3 regions of the Lactobacillus sp. UMNPBX1 genome follow, and region 3 is predicted to be linked to each of the others. Evidence: predicted binding sites of a transcription regulator. Region 3 holds the regulator's gene; each other region holds the start of a gene.
The links. The regulator NrdR, encoded in region 3, represses ribonucleotide reductase genes. The targets are predictions, from matches to a motif close to ACACNATATATNGTGT.
Positions count from the first base shown of each region.

Region 1: the regulator NrdR is predicted to act here: its motif matches at 2,621-2,636, upstream of pnuC (nicotinamide riboside transporter PnuC).
Region 2: the regulator NrdR is predicted to act here: its motif matches at 2,954-2,969, upstream of CP352_RS04385 (deoxynucleoside kinase).

Region 1 covers NZ_PCZI01000008.1:47,421-54,861, forward strand. The annotation lists gene CP352_RS05880 (ABC transporter ATP-binding protein) at 1-1,266, shown strand, start outside; gene CP352_RS05885 (PAS domain-containing protein) at 1,415-2,155, shown strand; gene CP352_RS05890 (hypothetical protein) at 2,199-2,510, opposite strand; gene pnuC (nicotinamide riboside transporter PnuC) at 2,765-3,505, shown strand; gene CP352_RS05900 (DUF3290 domain-containing protein) at 3,609-4,058, shown strand; gene CP352_RS05905 (DUF421 domain-containing protein) at 4,058-4,705, shown strand; gene CP352_RS05910 (hypothetical protein) at 4,707-5,528, shown strand; gene CP352_RS05915 (exonuclease domain-containing protein) at 5,544-6,500, shown strand; gene CP352_RS05920 (DNA/RNA non-specific endonuclease) at 6,510-7,364, shown strand; gene CP352_RS05925 (C69 family dipeptidase) at 7,421-7,441, shown strand, end outside.
Region 2 covers NZ_PCZI01000005.1:71,036-78,476, reverse strand. The annotation lists gene CP352_RS04400 (Cof-type HAD-IIB family hydrolase) at 141-941, shown strand; gene CP352_RS04395 (hypothetical protein) at 989-1,447, opposite strand; gene CP352_RS04390 (deoxynucleoside kinase) at 1,561-2,247, opposite strand; gene CP352_RS04385 (deoxynucleoside kinase) at 2,265-2,912, opposite strand; gene nagB (glucosamine-6-phosphate deaminase) at 3,207-3,926, opposite strand; gene CP352_RS04375 (aldo/keto reductase) at 4,053-4,880, shown strand; gene CP352_RS04370 (ABC transporter permease) at 4,984-5,940, opposite strand; gene CP352_RS04365 (ABC transporter permease) at 5,940-7,088, opposite strand; gene CP352_RS04360 (ABC transporter ATP-binding protein) at 7,081-7,441, opposite strand, start outside.
Region 3 covers NZ_PCZI01000004.1:95,683-103,123, forward strand. The annotation lists gene CP352_RS03975 (hypothetical protein) at 1-48, shown strand, start outside; gene polA (DNA polymerase I) at 348-3,011, shown strand; gene mutM (bifunctional DNA-formamidopyrimidine glycosylase/DNA-(apurinic or apyrimidinic site) lyase) at 3,020-3,850, shown strand; gene coaE (dephospho-CoA kinase) at 3,847-4,449, shown strand; gene nrdR (transcriptional regulator NrdR) at 4,452-4,919, shown strand; gene CP352_RS04000 (replication initiation and membrane attachment family protein) at 4,922-6,256, shown strand; gene dnaI (primosomal protein DnaI) at 6,276-7,184, shown strand.

The sequences.
Region 1 (7,441 bases), on a different contig from region 3:
CAGATTGAAACTAATCGGATAACGGCACAATTGGATATGATTTTCCAAGGTTTGTCGTTTTTCGGGGCAATTACTTTTGCTTTTTATAGTTCATGGCAGATGACCCTAGTATTTTTGATTGCTACGCTTGCGCCAGCATTAGTTCAAATGATTACTAGTCCTATCATTACACGTAAGTCCAAGATTTGGGCAACGACTAACGCTAACTATACGCAAAATGTGTCCGATTCATTAAATGGGGCACAGGCTACCAAGCTTTATAACGTGCGCACCAACATCGTTACACGAGCAGCTGGTGCGGCCCAGGCAATGGAGAACGCTCTGCGTAATATGACATTGACTCAAGCTTGGGCACTAGAATTAATTTATTCAGCTGCTGAATTGTTTTGCTTCATCGTACCATGTACTATTGGCGGTATTATGATGATGCAGGGAAATTTAAAGGTGGGTACATTAGTAATGATGGTCGATTTGGCCTTGAACTTTATCACGCCAATCGTGACTCTTTTTAACGAATTTAACCAAGTCAAGTCGACTGTGCCAATGTGGGAAAAGACCCAGCGCGCTTTGCATCACGTGCTGAAAGATGATAAGCAGAAGATCGATCATTTTGATGGTATGGAGGTTGAACAACTATCTTATGTTACAGGTAGTGATCACAAACGCATCTTTGAGAATGTGAACTTAACAGTTAAGCCGGGTGAAAAAGTTCTATTGATGGCGCCAAGTGGTTGGGGCAAGACCACCTTGCTTCGCTTGCTATTAGGTTTGAGAAAGCCCAAAGATGGTAAAATTTTGATTAATGGTACGGATGTAACGGGAAATTGGGATGCTGCCCACAATTATTTTTCCTATGTTAATCAAAAGCCATTCATGTTTGATGATACATTGCGTTTCAACATTACGTTAGGACGTAAAGTGAGTGACGAGCATTTGAAAGAAGTTATTCATGAGGCTGGTCTAGATGAATTGGTAAAGGAACAGGGTCTAGACAAGGCTGTAGGTGAAAACGGTAGTGGCTTGTCGGGTGGACAAATCCAAAGAGTAGAAATTGCCCGTGCGCTTTTATCAGATCGGCCGATTTTGCTAGCTGATGAAGCGACAAGTGCACTTGACCCGAACTTGTCGTTAGGCATTCATAAGACGCTGTTGAAGAATCCACGTATTGCTGTTATTGAGGTGGCTCATAAGATTTCACCAGAAGAAAAAGCGATGTTTGACGTGATCATTCATTTGGACACTCATACAATTGAGACAAAGATGTAAAGAGTTGATCGTTGATCAGCTCTTTTTATATAAAATAATATATAATTTAGCTAGCGAAAATATTTTATAAAATATATTAAAATCGTTGAACTGAAACCACTTACATCATATAATTAGGTTAACAGAGTTCATACGAGGAGGTTTTACTATGGCTGAACCAAAATGGCTTAAAGATATGAATGCCGATGAATACTTAAAAGAAGATTTCGATGCAAAGGGCAAGTCTAAATATACAGTTGAGGGAATTGATAAAAATGATCCTGATTGGTTAGATAAAGCCGCTAAGAAAGTCCACGCTGCAGAAGGCGACGACTACGTTAAGCTTGATAGTGGTTTGTTAACTGTTAATCAAATTAACTGGATGCTGCAAAATACTATTGGTGAAATGACTTTTGTTGACAGCAACAACCAATTCTTGTGGTACAACCGTCCTAAGGATCCAAATGCTAAGATGAAGGCTAAGCGTACACCAGAACAAGTTGGTGACACTATGAAGGCAATTCACCCAGACGTTCGTGACGTTATTCCTAACGCTAAGAAGGTTGTACATGCGTTACGCACTAAGGAAAGTGGACACGATGATGTTTACATGCCTGTTCCTACTGGTAATTTGAAGGAATTGGTTTTGCACTACTACAAGCGTGTTGAAGATGACGAAGGCAATTATGCTGGTATTTATGAATGGGTACAAGATTTATATCCACTTGTTAAGTACTTCTGCGAAACTACGGGCCAAAAGTTGGTTGTAGATGATGACGCAACAACTGGTGCAACTTATCGTAGAAATTCTGATCCAGACGCCGCAACTGGTGCATCAACTAAAGCTGCAGAAGTTAAAGAAGAAAAGCACGAAGAACCAGATACTACAACTGGTGCTTCGCAACATTAATATCAATTGCAATTAAAAAAGTGACTCAATCGAGTCGCCTTTTTTAATTAGATAATCTGACTGCGATCATTATTTCATCAGGCAGATTTTCACAGGTGATATTCTCCTTAGGATAAGCAAAGTAAGGAAAAACTTCGTAATTTTCAGGAAGATGAGTGTTGATAAATCTCTTGAGCTGGTGGTGAGTGATAGTTTCATTTGCCGCCAGGTTAATTCCAGAATAAGTGCCAACCATGTTGCCTTCAGGATCGTAATAGTTGATAGGCAATTGGTAGTTTGGAGTGTTAGTTGCCTTAGTAGGAAGAATTTGTTGGAATATTTTTTGAGGAACATAAATTAGTTTGTTTTTTAGCATATATATACACCTCTATCATTTTTGTGACATAGTGTCATTTTACTAAAAAACATAGTTTTAAGCTACTTTTTAATTTTGACTACAACATATAGATATAGTTTATGCTAATAACACAATATTTGGTTGAATTCAATCTTGTATAAAATTTATCTTTCTATTAGGATAGATATCGATGTGCTTTTTTGTATAGCACGGATAAGGCACAAGATCTTGTATTTTGCGACCTAAAATAAAAAAGGGGAATGTTGAATAGGATGGAAAGAAAACACGAAAATTATTTTGTTTGGCTATTTAATCAATTGAAAGGCTGGCCAGTTCAAAATTACTGTTTATGGTTTTTTGCGTTTGGATTTCAATTAGCTTTGCTGATTCAAGGCAAAATTACAAGCGTAACTTTGATTACTTTTATTGGTACGCTTTTGGGTACACTTTGTGTATTGGCAATTAACGCTACTAAGGCAATTAATGGTTGGTTGGGGTTGATTTCAGCTGCTTGTTTTATCTATGCAGGTTGGTCAGCTAAGAATTATCTTTCCATTTTTGAACAGATTGCTTATATTGCAACTTTAGATTTACCAGTTATCATTGCCGTTAGATCATGGAATGACGATACTAAGAATCATTTGAGAAAATTTGGTTCAAAGGAATGGCTTATTGCTATTGTTGGAACTTTACTTGTTTATGTTGTATCCGGCTTTTTGATTGGTAAATTTACCAATGATCCTCGTCCTTGGATTGATGCTATTAGTTTTGCTATTTCATTAACTGCTGGGATCATGTGCTTTATGCGTTACAACAATCAATACTTTTGGTGGACTGCTAGTGGCGTCTTCCAGTTGATTCTTTGGGGCGTAACTTATGCTCAAGGTGATGCAAACTTAGCCATGGCAATTAATTCATTGATCTATGTAATTAATGATGTGTTAGCCTTCACTGTTTCACCATGGTTTAACATGGGCCGTCGCAAAGCTGGATTAAAAGAAATTCAAAAATAATTAATAATAGTGAAAAGTGAATAATTTCTAGTAAAAGTAGTACGAAAGTGCTACTTTTTTTCTGTGTTAGAATGAAAGAAAAATATGAAGGGTGAGGTAGAGCATGACCTTTTATACAATGAAATATATTCAAAATAACCAGAATACTAATCAGGCAGTATTATATGCTTTGATGTTGGTGGCGGCGTTAGCAATGATAATTTTTGCTTTGCTATATTTACATAACCGTTTTGCAACCAAGTATCGCGATTTGGGTATTATTGCCTTATTATTTTTGCTTTTGTTTGCCGGTACGCAATATGAAAAATATGTGCAACTTAATACGCAAAAATCACAGGCGATTCAAATCGTGCCATTCATCAAATCGATTGCTAAAGATGAAAATGTTTCGACTTCTGATGTTTTAGTTAGTTCAACGGTTTTAACTAATGGCATGATCGTAAGGATTGATTCTAAAAATATTGATTATCAGTTAAACCTTAATGATGATCGCAATACTTACACATTAACGCAAGCCCATGTAATTGATCATAAAGTAGAGGTAATAAAATAATGCAACTAGATTACACACAATTATTCATTAAGTTTGCTCTCGGTATCTTAACTTTAATCATTCAAATCAATGTCTTTGGTAAGTCTAATCTGGCTCCTACGACTGCATTAGATCAGTTGCAGAATTATGTTTTAGGTGGAATTATTGGTGGCTTGATTTACAATCCTAGTATTACAATTCTTCAGTTTTTCCTAGTTCTAATTGTTTGGACGTTGGTTGTTTTTATTTTGAAATTCAGCCGTGATCACAATAATTGGATTAGAGGGATTATCGATGGTAAACCTGTTCAAGTAATTAAAAATGGCAAGGTGTTAGTGGGAAACTGCATGAAAGCAGGAATCTCCGCTAATGAATTAATGTTTAAATTGCGCAGTCGAGGTATCTACTCTGTTGAAAAGATTAAGAATTGTATCTTTGAGCAAAACGGGCAATTAACTATTATTGAAAATGATGAAGCTAACATTCGTTTCCCAATAATTAGTGATGGTCAGGCTAATATTGATGTCTTAGAGTTGATTCACAAAAGCGAAGCTTGGTTAGAGCAACAAGTTGAAGAGGCAGGTTATAATAGTATCAGTGATGTTTTCTTAGGAGAATACATTAATGGACAATTACGCTTGACAGGTTATTCAAAGGGAAAGAGATAAAATGGCAGATTTAGTGACAGCAAAAAAATGGCTGAAAAATGCTAACACGGTGATCGTAACGGCTGGTAATGGCATGGCCAAAGAAGAGGGACTAGATATCCTAAGTGAAGAAGGCTTTGATGATCAATTTGGCAAAATTGCAGATAAGTATGATGTGCATACAATTGGGGATGCATTAGATAAGAGGTTTGATACTTGGAGCGAGCAATGGGCTTTTTGGAGTGAGCTAATCAACGAATATTCCTTACAATATGAGCCTAGTGAGACGATGCTTGCTCTAAAAAAGCTAATTCGTGATAAAAAATATTTTATTGCGACCAGTACATTCGGGCACTTTTTTGAAAATGCAGGCTTTAATGAAAATCGAATTTTCAATGCCTTTGGTGATTGGACTAAAATGCAGTGTTCTAGCGGGATTAATCATGGTCAAAAGGATAACCGTGAAGTAGTAGAACGCTTTATGACGGCAATTAAGAACGGCAACGTAACGGCAGATTTAGTACCAAAGTGCGAGGACTGCAATAGTCCAATGGAATTGCATATGCCGCTGAATGCTAACTTCTTCCCTGATACCGATGCTAATACGCGTTTTCGTTGGTTTCTAACGGGAGCCGAGGACAAGAATGTCGTAATTTTGGAATTAGGCGTAGATGAGACCAGTCCTCAATTACTTGATCCAATGGTAAAGCTAGTGCAGCAATTTCCTAATTGGCATTATATTGCCGCTGATTTAGCTGATGCAGATTTGCCAGCTGATCTTAAGAAACGAGCAATGGGTTTTGATAGCAATTCGCACGAGATGCTGATGAATTTGATTAAATAATTAAATAGGTGAAGAATGAGTATTTACATAAAAAATGGAATTTTACATGTAACCGGTGCGCAAGACAAGTTGCGTAAAAAAGGACAGGAAAAGCCTGACTTTTTGACCAATTATACAATGCTTGATATTGAAACAACGGGCTTATATCCTTACCGTGATCGAATTACTGAATTAGGTGGGGTTAAGGTACGTAACGGTCAAATTGTTGATCAATATACTAATTTGGTGAAGTTTTCCAAGAATAATTCTGTTCCTGCTTTTATTACTAAGCTAAATGGAATTACTGAAGAGCAAATTGTGAAGGAAGGGATTCCGGCTGAGCAGGCTATTCGTGAATTTCGTGAGTTTATTGGTGATGACGTTATCATTGGGTATAACGTCAATTTTGACTTGAACTTTTTGTATGATTTAAGTCAAAAATATGGCTTACCAGTGCTTGATAATGATTACGTTGACGTATTGCGTTTGGCGCGGACATATTATCCACGCGAGCGCCATAACCGTCTGCTTGACTGCATGCAGCGGGCTGGAATTGCTCAAGTTGAGGCTCACCACGGTTTGCAGGATTCTCTTGATACGATCAAGGTTTATGATGACTTTGCCCAGCACTTTACTGATGATTTATTGGAAAAGGCACAAAGCAAGATTAAGAATATCGACCTAACTACTGGCGAATTGGATTATGTTGACTTAGGTTGGCACAATCCGGTTCAAAATAAGAATATCGTTTTGTCTGGCAATATTCATATGAACGAAGCTGAAGCGGGCAAGATGATCAACAATATGGGCGGCCAAGTTGACAATTCAGTGTTAGCAACGACTAATTACTTAATCATGGGTGATCAAGATTTCTTTAGAAAAGATAATCAGGATTTGAATGCAGCACGTGATTTGATCAAAAATGGTGCTAAGATTAAGCGTTTTTCGGAGACCTTTTTCTTAAGCATGCTTGATGATTGGGCTCGTAGTTAGAGGAAAAAGATGACACGAAGAAGACGAAAAAAACAAGGAACGGTTGTTTCATCATTAATTGTCTTAATCGCGATTTTATGGGGAGTTTTTACTAAAGCTGGCAGCGATCCAAATGGTAGCCAGTTTTTGCGTGACTTTACTGGCAATAATGATGAACATGTAACTAATACAATTAGCGATGCATCAAAAGCCAAGACCAATTATGGAGGTCTATCGCCAACTGATTATCAAAAATTAGCTAATTTGAATTTTAAGAGTGGCAGTCGCGCTTATACCGAAGTCAACCATGATAAGTCGACTTTGGTCAAAGGCGCATGGAAGATAAATCGGGTGATTTACTCTAACCTTGATTCATTGAATCGAACATCGCGCTCTAATACAGCCTTTTTGGAAAAGCGCAATGTGGCTAATGATAGCTTGCGAGTAAGGCAATATGTTGAACCGACTGGCTGGCACTATAATCACCGTAACGGTACCCAAATCTATAATCGGGGCCACTTGATTGCCTATTCAGTCTCAGCTGGAATTGATCAAAGCGGCAATTATGATCCACGCAATCAATCAGGGGACCAAAATAATCCTAAGAATTTGTTTACGCAATCCGCTTATTCTAACCAAAAGATTCAGACTATTTTTGAGGCTAAGGTTAGGAGAGCACTGCGGCAGAATAAGCGTGTAATTTATCAAGCAACTGCTGTTTTTCGTGGTAATGAGTTAATGGCCCGCGGCGTGAATTTGCAGGCCGTTTCAACTGATGGCAGTTTAAACTTCAATGTCTATCTCTATAACGTGCAGCCCGGTTATGTTTTTAACTATAATAACGGTCGAGCAAAAGTTGATCGGCAAATGCAGGTTAATGAGTAGTAGAATTAATAATATGAAAAATTATTACTGAAATAAAAAAGGAAGTATAAACAATAATGAAAAAAGATAACTGTACT
Region 2 (7,441 bases), on a different contig from region 3:
TTATTTTAATGATTACTTGGGCATTTATTGCAATTTATCTTTAAATGATAGGAAATGCATTTAATTGAATCAGCTTTCATTAGCATAAACAAAGCATTATCCTAGGATATAAGAATTAAAAAAGAAATAAAGGTGAAAGAATGTCCGCACAACTTATTTTTTCAGATCTTGATGGCACATTAATTAATGATGATTTAAAGGTAACCGTCGCAACGCGGGATGCAATTCGTAGACAAATTATTAATGGTAATATTTTCGTTCCTGCATCAGCACGTCTTCCTAAAGGGATGATGACAGTGGTTAATCAAATTTTGAAAGTTTGTCCGTTTATCGCCTATAACGGTGCTTTAGCCCTTGATGAAACAGGCAAAGTACTAATCAGCCGTTTTTTTAATGCAAAAGAAGCAGCTGAAATTTGCCGCTACGTTGATGAGCAAGATAATGATGCAGCTTGGAATATCTATAGCGGCTATGTTTGGTATTGCAGTGAACAAAAGAGTCCAAGAGTTGAACATGAAGAAAGTATTGTGAAAGTTCAAGCCACACCAACTACGATTGAACAAATTGCTAAACTGCAAGGCGTGCACAAAGGCTTAATTATGGGTGAACCTGAAGATCTTGATCGGATGCAGGCGGAATTAACTGCTAAATATCCTGATTTGACTTTTGTTAGATCTTCCAAGATTTTACTAGAAATAGTTTTAAAAGGTGTAAGTAAAGCCAGTGCAGTCAAAATAGTTGCTCAAGAATATGGCGTAGACTTGCAAAATTGCATTGCTTTTGGCGATAACTATAACGATGAAGATATGTTGGAAGAAGTGGGGTATCCATTTTTAATGGGTAATGCCCCAGCAGAACTAAAACAAAAATTTGCTCCGGCACAAATTACTGCTGATAACAATCATGATGGGGTTGCGAAGGCATTAGCAAAAATTGAATAAATAAAAATCGCATAGAAGCTCTATGCGATTTATTATTTCCTGGGAAATTATTGTTTGTCTTTTTCAAAGATGTAGCTAACGAAGCCAAAGGCTACGATAACTAATCCAGCAATGATCCAGCCCATAGTTGAAAATTTAGATCCGATTAAAAGTAATAGGGCAACCAGGAGAATATAAATAGTATCAAGTCCAATTGTCAGTTGCTTATATTTGCTTCCTAATTTTTTCAATAGAGAAGAACGGTATCTGGTTAGTAATTGCCGTCCAATAAGATAGATGACAACAAGGGTGTAGATTGCTGGAGTAATAAAATTAAATTGTTTTTGAAAATATAGAATCCATTCAATGATTAAGAGAATAACTAATATTGCATAGGCAAAGTTATCGGTTATTCTTTTTAGTTTAGTCAACTTTTTCTTTTGAGCGATGATTGCGACAATGCCCAAAATTAAGCAAACTATGATAAGTGGGAAAAACCATTGTCCACCGGTTACGGTTGATAACATAAAAACTCCTCCTTTAAACACATTTTTTCAAATTATACAAAAATAAAGCGAAAAATTCACTGTAAACAAAAAATCATTCAAAATGCATTCGTACGCAAATTGAATGTTTTTATTTATGCTTCGATTTGAATATCGGTTGGCTTTTTCCAATCTGCAGGCAACTTGCCCATTTCTTTTAATTTGTCAGTGATTTGATCCAAGACTATTTGCTTATCAGCTGGATTAGCCATGAAGTCAAGCTTATCACCATCAATTTCCATCTTAGGTGAGTAGTCGTAATTATCGTACCATGGCTTGTAGTAGCGCAACAAACGCTTGTAATAGTCTTCCAAGGTTGAATCATAGCTCAGCTGCTCGTAAGGACGGCCACGTTTTTGAATTCGCTTGATCATCGTATCATAAGAAACATTAATGTGAACGAGCAAGTCAGGATTCTTCTTAGGCATCCGTTTTAGTTCGCTCATCATATTGTGCAATAACTCATAGTAAGTATCGACTTCTTCAGAAGTAGCACGGCCGATATCAGCGTTCATTTGGAAGAATAAGGCGTCTTCATAGATAGAACGATCTAAGACGTTATTATCTTCAGTGAGCGCGTCTTTAATGCTGTGGAAGCGTGTGTTCAAGAAATATACTTGCAATAAGAATGCATATTTTTTAGGGTCAGCGTAAAAAAGTGGCAAAACTGGATTGTCATCAACACTTTCATAGAAAGGCTTAGTCCCTAAATATTTAGATAAAATACCTGTTAAACTGGATTTACCGGCTCCAATTGGCCCGCTTAAAACAATAACTGTCATCACGTTCCTTCTTTTTCTTATAAGTTGCCGATTTCATGCAACTTTTCATCAATTTCTTTAAGTACTTGTTTTTGTGCATCCATGTTGGTAACAAAATCAAGTTTGTCGCCATTGATTTCTATCTTTGGTGAGGCATGATAATTTTCATACCATGGTTTGTAGTACTTTAAAAGTCTTGCGTAATAATCTTTCAAACCTGGATCAGTGCTGATTTGCTCAAATGAACGACCGCGCTTCTTGATTCGGTTAAGCATAGTATCAAGGGAGACATGAATGTAAATCAGTAAGTCAGGCTTCTTACTTGGATTGCCAGGAGTGTCTTCCATCATGTTGTCGAGTAAGTCATCGTAGATCTTGAACTCGGTTGGATCAGCGACCTTGCTATCGGCGTTCATCTTGAAAAACAGTGCATCTTCATAGATAGAACGATCGGAGACACTGTTTTTTTCTTGAATTGCTTGATTGATCTGTGCTAAACGGTGGTTAAGGAGGTAAGTGTTAAGCAAAAAAGTGTAACGCTTCATGTCCTTGTAGTATAAAGGCAATACGGGATTGTTATCAACGCCCTCATAGAATGCCTGAGTCCCTAAATGTTCAGCTAGAATACTGGTTAAACTGGATTTACCGGCTCCAATTGGCCCACTTAAAACAATAACTTGAATCACATTCTTTCTTAAATACCATATGTAGACAATTATTAAGTTTAATACGATATGTTGTGGCACACAAGTGATTTTTTGATTATGTTTCACATCTAAAAGTCAAGGGTAGAAATAAAAAATCGAATAGGAATGAAACATAATTCAATAAAAAACTGAATTATGCTTCATTTTTTATATAAAAATGCAATTTTGTGAAGTATATTTCATTGTAGATACAGGCTGCTAAATAAAAAAACTAGGTCTTCCACGATTGTAGAAAGCCTAGCTTTTTCTATGCTGATAATTAAATTATTGTTTTTAGTTCTTGTATTTGTCGTCTAATTCTTGTGCGGCAGCCTCGTCTACGATCACCGTTACATCTGGGTGTTTTTGCAAAATTGATGCAGGTACTTCTTCAGTGACTTTGCCTTCAATCATTTTCTTGATTGCGTGAGCTTTCTTTTCACCAAAAGCCATCAAAACAATCTTCTTAGATTGCATAATATTAGCAGTACCCATGCAGATGGCACTCTTTGGCACTTCATCGATACTGTCAAAGAAGCGAGCATTAGCCTTGATAGTATTTTCGGTTAACTTAACTTCATGAGTGCCGATGTTGAATGGAGTGCCTGGTTCGTTAAAGGCAATGTGACCATTGCGGCCGATTCCTAATAGTTGAATGTCGATAGGATTGTCTTTGATAATTTGATCATAGTCTTTACAAAAAGCATCAACGTCTTTTGCCATACCGTCAGGAACGTAAGTCTTCTTAAATGGCTTCTTGTCAAATAAATGCTTTTGCATGAAGTAGTGGTAGCTTTGAGGATTATCTGGGGTTAAACCAACGTATTCATCGAGGTTAATGCTGGTAAGATTTTCACAGTTAAGATCGCTTTTTACCCAGTTTTGGTAAAGTGTTTCAGGGGTTGAGCCGGTTGCCAAACCTAAGACTTTAGCACCGTTCTTGATTCCTTTTTCAAAAATTTCAAATGCTTTTGCTCCACCTTGAATTTTATTTTCGGTAACAATAACTTTCATAATTAAGACCTCCTCATTTACTGGTCTAGTCCATTATAAAATGGAATAGACCATTTTGTCAATTGGTTGATAAAAATAATTACGAATCAATTATGTTAAAATTTGAACATAAGGAAGTGAACGAGGATGAATTTTGAAAAACTAACAGGTTTAGGAATTGGCAGCTGGGGTTTGGGTGAAGATCCTAAAAAGAAAAAAGATGAAATAGCAGCTATTCGCTATGGCCTTGATCATGGCTTGAGTGTAATTGATACAGCCGAAATGTATGGGGATGGCCAAAGCGAAGAGCTAATTGGTGAAGCGATTAAAGGATATGATCGCGAAAAATTATTTTTGATTTCAAAATTCTACCCCTATCATGCAACGCCAAAACTAGAACGTCAGAGTCTAGAAGCCAGTCTAAAACGCCTTGGAACAGATCATCTGGATCTTTATCTATTACACTGGCGGGGTAGTCACCGCTTGTCTGATACGATCCGCGGCTTACAAGCATTACAAAAAGATGGCTTGATCCGTTATTGGGGTGTATCCAACTTTGATACGGCTGATATGCAGGAGCTTTTTACAGTGCCAGGTGGAGAAGAATGCTTTGCTAATGAAGACTTATACAATATCAGTGAACGTGGGACAGAATTTGATCTGCAAGCTTGGCAAGAAGAGCACGGTGTAAACTTTATTGGGTATTCACCATTTAATTCAGGCAAGGGCAACACAATTCGAATTACGCGTAATTTGAAAATTGTTGCACGTGATCATGGCGTTACGCCTCATCAAATAATGCTAGCTTGGACGATGCGCAATGGCAATGTTTTAACGATTCCTAAGGCAAGTAGTGTAGAACACATGAAGGAAAATATTGCAACACAAAAGATTAAACTTACAGATGATGAGCTTAGATTGCTTAACAGTGATTTTCCAATGCCAACTGAAAAAACGCCGTTAGCTGTTATTTAGTACAAGATATAGTAAGATTATCACATATAATCACTATATCTTGTGGATAACTATGTGGACATGTGTAAAAAAAGGCTGTTTCATGTGAAACAACCTTTTTTTCTTATTTCGATTTGATGTAGTTAACCCCATCTGCGGCAGGTGCAACTGACTTGCCGAGGAAGAGGACCAAAACGATGATTGTAATAACGTAAGGTGCAATCTGCATGTAAACGGATGGAATTTGATCGATTCCTGGCAGTTGATGTCCAATAATACTTAAGCTTTGAGCAAAACCAAAGAAAAGGGATGAGAGCATTGCACCGATTGGATTCCATTTACCAAATATAACGGCAGCTAAAGTCATGAATCCTTGTCCAACGATAGTAGAAACAGAGAAGTTACCAGATATTGCTTGAGCAAAGACGGCACCGCCAAGACCTGCCATAAAGCCGGAAATTAATACACCTGCATAACGCATGCCATAGACATTGATTCCCATTGTGTCAGCTGCTTGAGGATTTTCACCACATGAACGTAAGCGTAGGCCAAAGCGAGTCTTATATAAAATCCACCACATCAAAATAGCAAGAATAATGGCAATCCAAGCAGGGGCAGAGGTGTTTTTGAAGAAGATTGGCCCAACGATGGGAATGCTGCTTAAACCAGGAAAGCTGAAGTAGCCGAAGTTAGCGGTGATATTTTCAGTTTGGCCTTTATCATAAATTGCTTTGATCAAGAAAACACCTAAAGGTGGTGCCATGATGTTCAGCACTGTTCCGGAAATGACATGATCAGCGTGAAAATTGATTGTGGCAACAGCGTGAAGCAATGAAAAAATCAAACCAACAATTCCGCCGACTAGAGTGCCAAGCCAAGGAGTAGCTGCACCAAAAGTTGAAGCGAAAGTTAGGTTGAAGACAATCGCCGCAAAGGCTCCCATGGTCATGATACCCTCCAGGCCAATATTAACAATCCCAGAGTTTTCACTGTAAACACCACCAAGAGAAGCTAGGATTAGAGGCGCAGAATAAACTAAAGTGGATGAAACAATTAACGCCATCATTGTAACGAAATTCATTATTTTTCTCCTTCGATTACTTTTCTACCTGGACCATCAACACCATTGTTGGGTCCTTTTTCTTTTCTGGTTGGAATGTAGTAATCACTGCGGTTCTTCTTAGTTTTAAAAAGCAAACCAATGACATAATTGATAGCGATGAAGAAAATGATGGCAGCAATTACGATAGATACGATTTCATAAGGAATACCGGCAATAGTTTGCATGCCCAAACCACCAATTTTTAAAATTGAGAAAAGAAGTGAAGCTAATAAAATACCAATTGCAGTTCCACCACCAAGTAAGGCAACTGAAAGCCCGTCCCAGCCAATATCCAAACTAGTTGTTTGAGTGAAGTAGTTTTGGTAGGTACCAAGTCCTTGTACTACACCGCCTAAGCCAGAAAATGCACCTGAAAGTAACATTGAAATAATAATATTCTTTTTAGAAGACATCCCGGCATAGCGACTAGCAAAAGGATTGAGTCCAACTGCCTTGATTTCAAAACCAACGGTAGTTTTTTTCATTAAATACCAATAAAAAATAAGTCCAATTATTGCTAAGAAAATACCAGCATTGATTCGCGAATCACCAAACATGCTAGTTAACCAGTTAAGCTTTAAGCTGCCATTGGCTGGAATTGTTTTAGTAGTATCGGTATCAATTCTTAATTTTGAGGACATTACTTGTTGCATTAAATATTGACAAGTATAGAGCACAATATAGTTAAGCATGATAGTAGTAATTACTTCATTAGTTCCAAATTGAGCTCTTAAATAGCCAGCAATTCCTGCCACAATAGCACCAGCTATAGCGCCTGCAATAATAGCTAAAGGCAATAATACTGGCTTAGGCAATTGAGGATTGGCCAATACAATCCAAATAGAAGTCAACCAACCAGCTTGTGCTTGACCTGGCAAACCGATGTTAAAAAAGCCAGCTTTTGAGGCAATTGCAAAACCGATAGCAATAAAAATTAATGGCGTAGCTTCACGAATAGTTTCACCAATACCATTCATATTGCCCAGTGCGCTAGAGAACATGGAGCTGTATGCTTGAAAAGGATTATAGCTCCAAATCAGCATGATAATAGCACCAACTATAAAACCAGCAATTACTGAGATAACTGGTACTAGAATATTTTTGACTTTAGGTGTAACTTTAATCAATTGTTGCATCTTCTTTCTTAACACCGGTCATTAAAAGACCTAGTTCTTGATCTGTAGTTTTTTCAGGTAATACTTCGCCTGAAATTTGACCATCATGCAAAACAGCAATCCGGTCAGATAATTGCATAATTTCATCAAGTTCATATGAAATTAATAGGATAGCTTTTCCTGCTGCTCTTTGAGCTAAAAGCTGCTTATGAATATACTCAATTGCACCAACATCTAAACCGCGAGTGGGCTGGAATGCAATGATTAGATCGCTGTTTCTATTTAATTCTCTAGCGATAATTGCTTTTTGCTGGTTACCTCCCGATAGGTCGCTAGCTGGCAATGCAGGGCTAGTAGTTCGAATA
Region 3 (7,441 bases):
GACTTTAGTAAAATTTCTGATAGAATTATAACGTCAACTAAATTTTAAGCTAAAAGTTTATATTTGATCTGATATAATAATTAAGAATCTAATTTTAAGATTGTTGTTAAAACAATTTTTAAAATTATGGTCGCATTTATATGAGTGCGTGGATTGAAATCAATATATGCTTTCTGGTATTCCTTTTAAAGCTAATTGTAGGCTAATCAGAAAGGTTAATATTTAAAGGCTCCATAAAAGTGGAGCTTTTTTCTTTTCGATTAAACTTCCTATTAAAAGATTACCCTTGAAACTGGTAAAATAGATAAGTAAGTATAGAGAACAATTTATTAAAAAAGGGGAATAAAATGGCAGATAAAAAATTACTTCTAATCGATGGTAACTCTGTAGCTTTCAGAGCCTTTTACGCTCTTTATCGTCAACTAGATTCTTTCACAAGTCCCGACGGGTTACATACAAATGCCATCTATGCTTTTAAGAACATGCTCGATGTCCTTTTAAAAGACGTTGATCCGACCCACGTATTGGTAGCTTTTGATGCAGGAAAAGTCACTTTTAGAACAAAAATGTATGGCGAATACAAAGGCGGACGTGCGAAAACTCCAGAAGAATTATTAGAACAGATGCCTTATATTCAAGAAATGTTGCATGACTTAGGTATTAAAACCTATGAATTAAAAGACTATGAGGCTGATGATATTATTGGTACTTTTGCCACTAAGGGTGAAGAAAATGGTTTTACTACTACAATTGTGACAGGAGATCGTGACTTAACTCAGCTTGCTTCAGATAAAACTACTGTTGAGGTAACTAAGTCAGGTGTATCTCAGCTTGAAGCCTATACTCCTGAGCACATGAAGGAAGTTAATGGTGTAACGCCAACTGAATTCATCGATATGAAAGCTTTGATGGGCGATAATTCTGATAACTATCCTGGCGTCACTAAGGTAGGTCCAAAAACTGCTTCTCGTCTTATTCAAAAGTATGGATCAATTGAGAATCTTTATGCTCATGTGGATGAGATGAAGAAATCCAAATTAAAGGAAAACTTGATTAATGATAAAGACAAGGCCTTTTTAGCTAAAAAATTGGCTACGATTGATCGCCATTCACCAGTTACAATTGATATTGATGACGTTAAACGTGAACCAGTAGACTATGAAAAATTGCGTCAATTTTATGAAAAATTGAATTTCCGCAAGTTTTTAGCTGAACTCAATGCCTCAGGAAAAGGACAAGATGGTACTGAAGTAGAAAAAGTTGAATACACTGTTTTAGATGATAAGAATGTAGACCAAGTTAAAGCAACTGAAAACGACCAAGTAGAATTTTACTTAGCAATGCTGGGAGCTAATTACCATCTAGCTGATTTTGTTGGTTTCAGTTTAAAGGTTAACGATAAAATTTATGTTTCAAGAGATGTCGATATACTTAATGAAAGCAATATCAAGCACCTTTTGGAAGATAAAAAAATTAAAAAGAATGTTTTTGATTTAAAGAGAACTACAGTTGGCTTGCATCGCTTAGGGATTCACGCTCACGGTTTAGATTATGATATGTTGCTTGCTTCGTACTTAGTTAATAATGAAAATAATTCAAATGATTTAGGTGAAATTGCCCATTTATATGGTGATTATTCCGTTAAAACTGATATCGAAGTTTATGGCAAAGGTAAGAGTGAACATGTGCCAGACGACGATGATGAGCTCTTTAATCATTTGGCTTCTAAAGTTAATGCAATTGAACAGCTAAAGCAGCCATTACTTGAAAAGCTAAAAGAACATGAACAAGATGACTTGTTTGATACGATTGAAATTCCAACTGCTCGAGTTCTTGCCAAGATGGAAATCAATGGTATGAAGGTTGAAGCAAGTACTTTAATTCAATTGCAAAATGAATTTGCTGTGAAGCTGCAGGATTTAGAGAAAAAGATCTATCAACAAGCCGGGGAAGAATTTAATTTAAATTCACCTAAGCAATTAGGACATATCTTATTTGAAAAGTTAGGCTTGCCAGTTTTGAAGAAAACTAAGACTGGATACTCAACCTCTGTTGAAGTGCTTGATCAATTAAAGACGCAAAGTCCAATTGTTAAAGAAATTCTTGACTACCGTCAAATCGCTAAGATCCAATCAACTTATGTTAAGGGACTGCTTGACGTAATCCAACCTGATGGTCGTGTTCATACGCGCTACTTGCAAACTTTAACTGCAACGGGACGCTTATCTAGTGTTGATCCTAACTTGCAAAATATTCCAACTCGTACTGAAGAAGGCAAGCAGATTAGAAAGGCATTTGTACCAAGTGATCCTGATGGTTATATCTTCTCTTGCGATTATTCTCAAGTTGAACTTCGTGTGTTGGCACATGTTTCTGGTGATGCTCATATGCAAGAAGCATTTAAGACGGGCTACGATATTCACTCCCATACTGCGATGAAGATCTTCCATTTAGATTCTCCAGATGAAGTAACTCCACTTCAGCGTCGTCATGCTAAGGCAGTTAACTTCGGTATTGTTTATGGTATTTCTGATTATGGCTTGTCTAAGAACCTAGGTATTTCAAGAAAACAAGCTAAAGAATTTATTGATAATTATTTTGAACAATACCCACAGATTAAGGATTATATGGATAGGGCGGTACAAGAAGCCCGTGATAAAGGCTATGCAGAAACGATCATGCACCGCCGCAGATATTTACCAGATATTCATGCTAAGAAATACACCGTTCGTGCCTTTGCAGAAAGAACTGCTATTAATTCACCAATTCAAGGTTCAGCTGCCGATATTATTAAAATTGCAATGATTAATATGCAAAAGAAGTTAGATGAACTACATTTGAAGACTAAAATGGTAGTGCAGGTACACGATGAATTGATTTTTGATGTACCAAAAGATGAGTTAGAAACAATTAAAAAGATTGTGCCTGAAGTAATGCAATCAGCTGTTAAGTTGGATGTGCCATTGATTGCTGATTCTGGCTGGGGACACAATTGGTATGATGCAAAGTAGGTGATAAAATGCCTGAAATGCCTGAAGTTGAAACAGTTCGAAGAACGCTGCTTCCCTTAGTTAAGGGAAAAACTATTAAAAAAGTGATTTTGTGGTATCCAAAAATTGTGGCGACTGATCATGAAAAATTTTTATCTGAATTGCCTGGTAAAAAGATTATCGATATTGATCGCTACGCCAAGTATTTGCTTATTCGCTTGAGTGATAATTTAACGATTGTTTCTCATTTGCGAATGGAAGGAAAGTATCATTTAACTGCGTCTGATGCGCCTAAGGATAAGCACGATCATGTGGAATTTATTTTTACTGATCAGACCGCTTTGCGCTATAATGATGTGCGCAAGTTTGGCCGGATGCAGTTAATTTTAACCGGGACCGAGCGTCAGACTACTGGAATTGGCAAACTAGGCCCTGAGCCTAATAGTGCCAAATTTTCAACAGATTATTTTATTAATACTCTAAGTCGCAGAAAGAAAAATATTAAAAATACTTTGCTTGATCAGACTGTTGTTGCGGGTTTAGGTAATATTTATGTTGATGAGGTTCTTTGGCGAACCAAGATTCATCCTTTAAGTCAGGCCAATAAAATTCCTGTGGAAAAAGTATCTGAATTACATGATCAGATCAATAAAATTATTGCCGAAGCAATTAAGCTGCAAGGTACTACAGTTCATTCCTTTTTGAATGCGAATGGACAAGTTGGTGGCTTTCAAAGTAAATTGCAAGTTTACGGTCATGTAGGTGAGCCCTGCCCAGTTTGTGGTACTAAATTTGAAAAAATTAAGGTTAATGGTCGGGGAACCACTTTTTGTCCTCATTGTCAGGTGATTTATAAATGAGTTATGTCTTAGCATTAACAGGTGGAATTGCCACCGGTAAAAGTACTGCTGATGATTTTTTTAAAAAGAAAAACATTCCGATTATTGACTGTGATCAAGTTGCCCACGAACTGATGAAACCGGGCAATGCATCTTGGCAAGTGATTAAAGATCATTTTGGGGTAGAATATTTAAATTCAGACCAAACAATAAATCGTAAAAAATTAGGGCAATTAGTTTTTAGTAATAAAAGAGCCTTGTCTGAATTAAATCAGTTGACGCATCCGTTAATTTTCGATAAAACAGTAGCAAAGATAAAAGAATATCAGAATTTTGCTCTTGTTATTTTAGATGCACCAGTGTATTTTGAAGCGGGATTGGATAAAAAACATGTAGCTAATGGAGTTTTAGTGATTACCCTTCCTGAGCAATTACAGATTGAACGTTTAAAAAAGCGTAATAATCTATCTGACGAGGAAGCAAGAATGCGGATTAATAGTCAGATGCCATTAGCTGAAAAAGAAAAAATGGCCGATTTTGTAGTGGCAAATACTGGTACAATAAAAGAACTAGAGAATAAACTAGCACAATTATTGGTAAAGATTAGAGAAGAGGGATAGCTATGGAATGTCCAAATTGTCATCAAAATGCTTCTCGCGTTATTGATTCGCGGCCTAGTGATGAAAACCGGGCTATTAGACGGCGCAGAGAATGTGAAAATTGTGGTTTTCGCTTTACTACTTTTGAACGAGTGGAAACTGCTCCTTTGTTGGTAGTAAAAAATGATGGTACCCGTGAACCATTCAGTCGAAAGAAAATTTTGCACGGAGTAATGGCAGCCGGACAAAAACGGCCAATCAGTAGTGAACAATTTGAGCAATTGGTTGATCGTGTCGAAAATAAGGTAAGAAAACAAGGCGTTAGTGAAATTTCATCTAAGAAGATTGGTCAGTATGTCATGGATGATTTGGCTAATTTGGATGACGTAGCTTATATTCGCTTTGCTTCAATTTACCGTGAGTTCAAGGATATGTCTAGCTTTATGAAGACAATGGAAGATATGATGGCCAAAAAGGGAAAGGGTAATTAGTCATGTTTGCAACGTCTGATCCTAAGCATCTTTATTATGTAGCCAACAAGATTACCCTTTTTCCAGAGAATGAGAAAATCTTGATTAAACTGTATCAGCCTTTGGTTGGCGCGGTGGCAATTGCCTTGTATCAGACTTTAATCAATGACTATGATCCATATGGTATTGTTTCTGATGCAAAGGGAATTTATTCACTACAGGAGCAACTTGATTGTAGTTTGAAAGATATGTTTCATTCTTTGCATAAACTGGAAGCCGTAGGTTTAGTGCAAACTTTTTTAGCGGATAATGTCTTCAATAATATCATTGTTTTTAAGTTATTACAGGTTCCTAGTGCAGACAAATTTTTTGCAACACCACTGCTAGCAAGTTTGTTGAAAGAAAAAGTTGGCAGCCCAACCTTTCATGACTTGAGTCATGCTTTTGCTAAGGAAGCAAAACTGTGTGAAAAGCCAATCAAGAATGCGCGCGATGTCTCAGCCAACTTTTTTGATGTTTTTCGCTTGCCAGGGGATGAAGCAATTAATCCATCTAATGAGGTAGTAGAAGCTGCGCAGGAAAATAAAGCGCCTGAGATAGAAACTGCTGAAATTAATGCCCAGGATCCAATTGATTGGGATCTAATTAAAGATCAATATAATGTCTATCAAATTCCAGCTCAAGAAGTAGAAATTAAAAAGAACCAAATTCGAGGCTTAATACAGACATATAATTTATCGGAACAGGAATTTGTGGATGAGACTGTTCCCTGTTTGCATGGTACACATAAATTAAACATGCATGAAATTAGTAATACCATAGCAGAAAATTATAAACGATTGCATACTAGGGAAAACATTCAAAAACAAATTGAAGAAGGCAAAAAGCGCGCTATTGCGACTATCAAAGGTTTGGACGCTAATGATAGAAAACTGTTACTCGAAGCTAATGAAAATTCCCCATCTGAATTTTTATACAAATTAAAAACTGAAAAGGGTGGAATTGTAGCTCCAGGCGAAAACTATATTATTAATCAGCTGCACACGCAGTATGGCTTGCCGGAAGATTTGATTAATATTTTGATTCATACCTGTTTGACCTATGATACTGTTGTAACTTCTAATCGTGCTTATCGAATAGCTAATGATTGGCTGCAAGGTGGTATTAGTACTGGGGTACAAGCTCTTGAATATGTGAAGAAACGTAAAGCCGATATTCTTAAAAAGAAAAATCGACAGTCATATCGACAAAATAAGCGAGTCGAAAAAGGTACCGATTGGAGCAAGAAAAAGGCTAAAAATGAAGGTATGTCAACAGAACAGCTGAAGGATATCTTTAAGGATCTGAAAAATAAGTAAATAGAGGGTAGGTGAAATAATGGAAGCAATTGGTGATTTGCTTAAAAAAATAGTTAAAGAGCGTAATTTAGGTAATGAGAAAGAACTGTTGAAAACTGCTTTACACGATCCAGATGTGCAAGCGTTTTTGCAGGCAAATAGGGAAAAAATAGATAAGGCGATGATTCGAAATAGTATGGCCAATATCTATGAATATTATGCGCAAAAACATAGTCAGAATCAGGTGCTGGCCGGTTATGCTCCGCAATTATTTTTAAACGGCAAAGTAATTGATGTACGTTACAAACCTACCGAGGCTAAGATTGTAGCAGATCAGCAACGAGCAGCCAAGCGGCGTCTTCATTTAATTGATCTGCCTGCTAAATTGCATGATGTTAATTTAAGTGATATTGAGGTTACAAATGATCGCCAGCAAGCTTTAACCCTGATTTATGATTTTTTGAAAAAGTACAAAGCTGATCCTCACCAACAAGGCCTTTATTTGTCGGGCGACTTTGGGATCGGGAAGACCTATATGCTAGCGGGACTTGCAAACTATGTAGCAACTAATTTTGATCGGAATGTTGTATTTTTACACGTTCCGACTTTTATTGCAGGTTTATCGAGTCATTTTGGTGATAACAGCTTGCAAGATGAGATCAGGAATTTAGCTGAATGCGATGTCTTAATTTTGGATGACATTGGGGCAGAAACATTAAGTCAGTGGTCACGTGATGACGTTTTAGGAGTAATTTTACAGGCAAGAATGGATAATGTTTTGCCAACCTTTTTCTCTTCTAATTTAGATATGGAAGCATTAGAGTCACACTTTGAGGAAACCCGTAATGCAACTGATCCAGTTAAAGCTAAAAGATTAATGCAACGAGTACGTTTTTTAGCTAAAGAAGTAGTAGTTTCCGGTCCTGATCGACGAAATTTTTCGCATTAATTTCAAAAAGTTCTTGCATCGTTCACTTTGATGCGTATAATTGAAGTTAATTAAACGAGACATGATGATGTTCGGCTCAGAGAGAAGGACCTAGTTCTGGAAGTTCTTCATTAGAAAATCACCCCAATCGTTTATTCCCAAAATTGAATTTTAAGAGGCTGGATACCTTTATCAATCTATACGAGAGGTTAGACGTACGCTAACCTGAATTTTGGGTGGAACCACGCAATTAACACGTCCCAGTGCTTTTATTAGCA